2 linked regions of the Teredinibacter turnerae T7901 genome follow. The protein of the gene in region 1 interacts with the protein of each later gene in a pairwise test. Links are inferred from orthologs where the notes say so. Each region holds a gene or a part of one and is shown on either strand. Other genes may lie near its edges. The genes, in order: gyrB and gyrA.

Region 1 (3,438 bases):
AGCGCACTCAAAGCAGGGAACCGCGTACCGCAATTTAATCTACCCGACAGTAACGGCGAACCTTACTCACTTCAGCACTTACTAAACAAAGGTCCTCTCGTGCTGACTTTCTATCGAGGAATCTGGTGCCCCTACTGTAATTTCGATTTACGCGCACTTGAGGAGTCCCGTTTGGACCTGGAATCAAGAGGAGCCCAGCTTGTAGCCGTTTCCCAACAAACAGCCGCCAACAGCCGGAAATCCAAGGAAGCAAATCACCTTGGCTTTCCTATCTTAGTTGACACTAAAGGAGATTTAGGCCACCAATTTGGCCTTCGCTGGCAAGTACCGGAGGATCTAAAAGCGGTGCACAAACAACTTGGTGCCGATCTAGAAGTCTTTAATGGAGAATCGAGTTGGACGTTACCAATGCCAGCGCGTTACGTTATCGACCAGGATGGCGTAATCGTTTATTCCGAAGTGAATCCTGACTACACGCGCAGGCCCGATCCGTCGGAGCTATTGGCGGTGCTGGACGGTTTAAAGAAAGTCAAAAGCAGAGTCTAAAAAAATCCCGTGTCTTTCGGCACGGGATTTTGATTTTGAAAAAGCGAATAGATGTAAGTTAAAAACTACACGTCCAGATTAGCCACCGCCAGTGCATTGGTTTCGATAAAGTCACGGCGGGGTTCTACTTGGTCTCCCATCAGGGTGGTAAAGATCTGGTCTGCGGCTATAGCGTCTTCCACGGTAACCTGGAGCATACGGCGGGTTTCCGGGTCCATGGTTGTTTCCCACAATTGCTCGGGGTTCATTTCACCCAATCCTTTGTAGCGCTGGATGTTATAGCCTTTTTTGGATTCGTTCATAATCCAATCGAGTGCCTCAGCGAAGTTGTTTACTTCGCGAGTACGCTCACCTTTGGCTACGAACGCCCCCTCTTCTATTAGACCATTCAGCTTTTCACCCAGTGCAGTAATCACTTGATAGTCATCCGAGCTAAACAAATCGGATGACAGACGAATTGTGTGTGCAACACCGTGGGCGGTCAGCTCGATTACTGGGGTGAATTCACCGCGCTCTTTGTTTTCTTTTACCACGGAGATAAACCGATGGGTTTTGCTCTCTGCGTTGAGAACGTCCAGGCGCAGTTGCAGTTTATCGTTCCACTCGGTTACCAAAGCTTCGTCGGTAAAGCTTTCTGCCTGTAATGCTGGTAGATACAACATCTGGTGCAGAACTTCGTTGGGGTAGAGCCGTGAGAGTTTGTCGATCACCGCAATGCCTTTGCGGTAGTCTTTTACCAGGCTTTCCAATTGCTCACCAGATAATGCTGGCGCATCCGCGGACAAGTGAAGTTTGGATTGCTCCAGAGCCGCATTTGTAAGGAACTGCTGAAGTGCATCGTCGTCCTTCAAGTATTCTTCATGCTTGCCTTTGCTGATTTTGTACAAGGGTGGCTGTGCGATAAAAATATGGCCACGCTCAATTAATTCACGCATTTGGCGGAAAAAGAATGTGAGCAACAGGGTGCGAATATGGGAACCGTCTACGTCCGCATCCGTCATGATGATAATACTGTGGTAGCGCAATTTGTCCGGGTTGAACTCTTGCGCGCCTATACCACAACCCAGCGCAGTGATGAGTGTACCGACTTCGGCGCTGGACAGCATTTTGTCGAAGCGTGCTTTTTCAACATTTAGAATCTTACCTTTAAGCGGCAAGATCGCCTGTGTTTTACGTGAACGACCCTGTTTGGCGGAACCGCCAGCGGAGTCACCCTCCACCAGGTAAAGTTCGGAAAGTGCAGGGTCTTTCTCCTGGCAATCTGCCAATTTCCCCGGTAAGCCTGCGATATCCAATGCGCCTTTACGTCGGGTCATTTCTCGCGCTTTTCGTGCGGCTTCACGGGCTTTTGCGGCTTCAATCATCTTACCCACGACAGATTTCGCTTCCTGTGGGTTTTCCAGCAGATAATCGTTAAACGCTGAGCCCATTTCCTGCTCAACCGCAGTTTTAACTTCAGACGATACAAGCTTGTCTTTGGTTTGCGAGCTGAATTTCGGGTCTGGTACTTTCACCGAAATAATGGCAACCAAACCTTCCCTGGCATCATCACCAGTGGTGGCGACTTTCTCTTTTTTACCAATACCTTCACGCTCGATATAGCTGTTAAGCCCGCGGGTAAGCGCTGCCCGGAAACCTGCTAAGTGGGTGCCACCATCTCTCTGGGGAATATTGTTGGTATAGCAGTAGATGTTTTCCTGAAAGCCATCATTCCACTGCAGAGCAACTTCAACGCCTACGCCATCGTCTTCTCGCTGAGCAGTAAAGTGCATTACCTTGTTGATTGGGTTTTTGTTTTGATTCAGAAACTCTACAAAGGCTTTAAGACCGCCTTCGTACTCGTAGACTTCTTCTTTACCACTGCGTTCATCCAACAAACGAATGCGCACACCGGAATTGAGGAAACTGAGTTCACGCAGGCGTTTCGCTAGGTGCTCAAAGTGAAATTCAATGTTATTGAAGGTCTCTGCTGAGGGCCAAAAATGTACCTCTGTGCCCGTGAGTTCAGTCTCACCGATCACTGACAAAGGCGCTTGCGGTACACCGTGCTTGTAGACTTGCTCCCAGACTTTACCGCCACGGCGGATGGTCAGCTTCAGCTTTGAGGACAAGGCATTTACTACTGACACGCCCACTCCATGCAGACCACCTGATACTTTATAGGTGTTGTCATCGAATTTACCGCCAGCATGCAATACCGTCATAATAACTTCTGCAGCGGAAACACCCTCTTCATGCATTTCCGTCGGTATCCCGCGACCATTATCCGAGACAGAAATAGATTCGTCTGGGTGGATAACTGCCAGAATCTCACTACAGTGGCCAGCGAGGGCTTCGTCGATGGAGTTATCCACGAGTTCGAAAACCATGTGGTGCAAGCCGGTACCGTCGTCTGTATCTCCAATATACATCCCTGGTCGCTTGCGAACAGCATCCAAGCCTTTAAGAACTTTGATGCTCGACGAATCGTAGTTGTGCTCTGTATCGCTCATAGTAAGAAACTGTCTCTTAGTGTAATGTCATTCTTCAGTTCTACCTGCCCGTGTTTCACGTGAAACATTCTCAGGCTTTCATCATCAACCAGCTCCCAGCCGGTGAGAATAGATTTAGGGTCTATCGCTGTAGCAAATACTTGAGATCCTAAATTTTTTAGTGCTTTACCAACAATTCTCAAATTTTTTTCGTCTAGTTCAGCGGGCAAATCGTCTAGCAAAAACACCGGCGTTCGGCCGGTAGTAGTCCGAAATACCAGTGCTTCTGCTAAAAACAGTGCGACAATGACGGACTTTTGTTGTCCTCTAGATAATTCCTCGACCGCTGGGACTCGCGCTAGATTTATCTTTACGTCTGACTTATGTGAGCCAATGTGCGTATATCCCGCTGCTACGTCCC
Region 2 (3,427 bases), 1.4 Mb from region 1 along the record:
CGTTGTCCAGCGGACCTGTGTTGCGCTCCATCGCGCGGCGCAGCACCTGCGCCTCCCGCTCAGGACGGTAAAACGTGGATATTTCACCGTCTGCCGAGTGGCGTTTTTTTATCTCCGCGACTTCCTGCGCGCAGCGGGCGCGAGCGTTAATCAGCTCGCCAATCTGTTCATCGATGGAATCGATTTTTACCCGCAACTGGGACAGGGCTTCGCGCTCGCTGTCTTGTCCGGCCGGGTTATCAGAATCTGAATCCTTCACAAGCCACCTCGCTGATTATTCCTCATTGGACTCCGTCTCGTCGTCTGCGTCCTGATCCAGTTGCTCAGCAATACGCGCAACACCAACAATATGCTCGCTCTCGCGAACCTTGATAAGACGCACGCCCTGGGTGTTGCGGCTCAACAGGGAGACTTCGTCGCCGCGCGTGCGCACCAGTGTGCCCTGATCGGAAATCATCATCAGCTCATCGCCATCGAAAATCTGTACCGCGCCGACGAGGCCACCATTGCGTTCACTAACCTGCATCGCAATTACGCCCTGCGAACCACGGCCTTTGGTCGGGAAGTCATCGACATCGGTGCGCTTTCCGTAGCCGTTTTCGCTGACAGTTAATACTTTGCCACCGTCGGCAGGAATGACCATGGCGATAACCCTGTGCTCATCCGCCATGCGAATACCTCGCACACCACGCGATGTGCGGCCCATAGAGCGCACCTGCTCTTCGGCAAATCGCGCCGCTTTACCACTGGAGCTGAGCAGCATGATGTCCTGCTGACCATCGGTAATTGCAGTCCCCACCAAGTGATCGCCTTCGACCAAATCAATTGCTCGGAGCCCGACCGAACGTGGGCGTGCAAATTGCGACAGTGGGGTTTTCTTTACCGTGCCCTGTGACGTGGCCATAACAATAAAGCGGTCTTCGTCGAACTCGCGCACGGGGAGAATGGACGTAATACGTTCACCCTCTTCCAGTGGCAGCAGATTAACCATAGGACGACCACGAGACTGACGACCGGCGACCGGAATCTGGTATACCTTCAGCCAGAACACCTTACCTGCATTGGTAAAACAGAGAATGTAATCGTGGGTGTTGGCGATTAACAAATGCTCGACAAAGTCTTCGTCTTTCACCGAGGTTGCGGCCTTACCCATGCCCCCGCGGCGCTGAGCCTGATAAGCATCCAATGGTTGGGTTTTGGCGTAACCACCATGGGAAATGGTCACCACGCGGTCTTCTTCATTGATGAGATCTTCAACGGTAAGATCCTGCTGCGAGTTCTGTATATCGGTACGGCGCTCGTCGCCGTATTCCGCCATAACCGCTTCCAGTTCCTCGCGGATAACTTCCATCAAGCGCACGGCATTGCTGAGAATTTCAAGATATTCGGAGATTTGCTGGAGTTTTTCTTCGTATTCAGCAAGGAGCTTATCGTGCTCCATGCCGGTAAGGCGGTGCAAACGCAGTTCGAGAATCGCCTGAACCTGCGCAGGCGATAGAAAGTACTGGCCGTCGCGCATGCCAAACTCGGCGCCGAGGTCGTCTGGGCGGCACGCATCCGCGCCCGCTCGCTCCAAAAACTGCGAAATGGTGTTGGTGCCCCAACCGCGAGCCAGGAGCGCTTCACGCGCCTCCGCCGGGGTTTGCGAGGCTTTGATCAATGCGATCACTTCGTCGATGTTGGCAATCGCAACCGCCAGACCTTCCAACACATGGCCGCGTTCACGCGCTTTGCGCAACAGGTAGACGGTACGGCGGGTCACAACCTCGCGGCGATGCGAAATAAAATGCTCAAGCATCTGCTTGAGGTTCAGCACCTTGGGCTGATCATCGACCAGGGCAACGATGTTAATCCCGAAAACGCTTTGCAGCTGGGTTTGCGCGTACAGGTTGTTGAGCACCACATCGCCCATATCGCCGCGCTTGATTTCGATAACCACCCGCAATCCGTCTTTGTCGGACTCGTCGCGAATCTCAGAAATACCTTCGATTTTTTTGTCTTTTACCAATTCCGCGATCTTTTCGATCAAGCGCGCTTTGTTCACCTGATAAGGGATTTCGTGGATGAGAATCGTATCGCGATTGGTCTTTTCGTCAGTAACAACTTCCGCTTTGGCGCGCACATAAATACGCCCACGACCGGTGCGGTATGCCATCAAAATACCCGCGCGGCCATTGATAATGCCGCCGGTGGGGAAATCGGGGCCGGGGATGTCTTCAATCAGGTCGTCGATAGTGGCAGCCGGGTTTTCGATCAGTCGAATACAGCCGGTAATCACTTCGCGCAGATTGTGCGGCGGGATATTGGTCGCCATACCCACCGCGATCCCGGAAGAACCGTTAATCAGCAGGTTGGGAACCCGTGTCGGCAGCACCGCGGGGATCTGCTCGGTGCCGTCGTAGTTGGGCACGAAATCCACGGTTTCTTTATCCAGATCGGCGAGCAGATCGTGGGACAGTTTCTGCATGCGAATTTCGGTATATCGCATAGCCGCAGCGCCGTCGCCATCGATAGAGCCGAAGTTGCCCTGCCCGTCTACCAGGGTATAACGCAAGCTAAACGGCTGCGCCATACGTACAATGGTGTCGTACACGGCGGAATCGCCATGCGGGTGGTATTTACCGATAACATCGCCCACCACACGGGCAGACTTTTTGTAAGGCTTGTTCCAGTCGTTGTTTAGCTCGCTCATGGCGAAGAGCACGCGTCGATGCACCGGCTTGAGGCCGTCACGCACATCGGGCAGTGCCCGGCCAACGATAACGCTCATGGCGTAGTCGAGGTAAGATTGTTTGAGTTCGTCTTCGATGCTGACGGGAAGGATTTCTTTTGCGATATCGCCCATGAAGTACTCGCCCTAAACCGGGCCTTGCCTTGTTATTGTGAATACTGAACCGGAGCCCAGCTAAGCGCTGATCCGAAGTTAAACAAACGGCGAATACTACCACAAAATCAACATGATAAGCACTTAAAGGCGCGGTTACAGTGGCGAAATTTACGGTTATACTCACGCCCCCTCTGGCGCTCCATGCTGCTGCTTACTTCACACGCAACCCGACCACCCTATGACCAACACTACAACAATAGATTATTCGCTCGATGCCAGCTGGATTCTTCCGGTAGTACCCCACCAGAGGCTGTTTAAAGATTGTAGCCTGCTGATAAGCCGCGATCGCATTCACAGCATTGTGCCCACCAGCCAAAGCCTGCGCGACTACACGGTGCGCGAACGCATATCCCTGCCGGGACAATTACTGATGCCGGGGCTGATCAACTGTCACGGCCACGCGGCAATGACGTTATTGCGCGGTTTCGCCGACGACATGCCCCTGGAAACCTGGCTGAAGGAACACATATGGCCGGTGGAAGCCCAGTGGGCGGGGGAGGAGTTTGTCCGCGACGGTGGCGAGCTGGCGATGGCAGAAAT

The links.
Region 2: the proteins of gyrB (region 1) and gyrA interact in binary tests that used the Escherichia coli proteins (3 or more experiments, as listed by UniProt). The link is inferred for Teredinibacter turnerae T7901 from one-to-one orthologs.

The regions. Positions count from the first base shown.
Region 1 is NC_012997.1:4,275-7,712, reverse strand. Bases 326-3,438 are described here. They hold gyrB (DNA topoisomerase (ATP-hydrolyzing) subunit B), read right to left. Parts: upstream 3,039-3,438; coding sequence 612-3,038; downstream 326-611. Other genes in these bases: recF (DNA replication/repair protein RecF), read right to left, coding at 3,035-3,438; TERTU_RS00025 (peroxiredoxin-like family protein), read left to right, coding at 326-546. In the rest of the region: more of TERTU_RS00025, read left to right, coding at 1-325. UniProt on the Escherichia coli protein: DNA gyrase negatively supercoils closed circular double-stranded DNA in an ATP-dependent manner to maintain chromosomes in an underwound state.
Region 2 is NC_012997.1:1,432,053-1,435,479, reverse strand. The notes cover bases 61-3,162. They hold gyrA (DNA gyrase subunit A), read right to left. Parts: upstream 2,846-3,162; coding sequence 275-2,845; downstream 61-274. Other genes in these bases: TERTU_RS06115 (TRZ/ATZ family hydrolase), read left to right, coding at 3,066-3,162; pheA (prephenate dehydratase), read right to left, coding at 61-259. Outside these bases: more of pheA, read right to left, coding at 1-60; more of TERTU_RS06115, read left to right, coding at 3,163-3,427. UniProt on the Escherichia coli protein: A type II topoisomerase that negatively supercoils closed circular double-stranded (ds) DNA in an ATP-dependent manner to maintain chromosomes in an underwound state.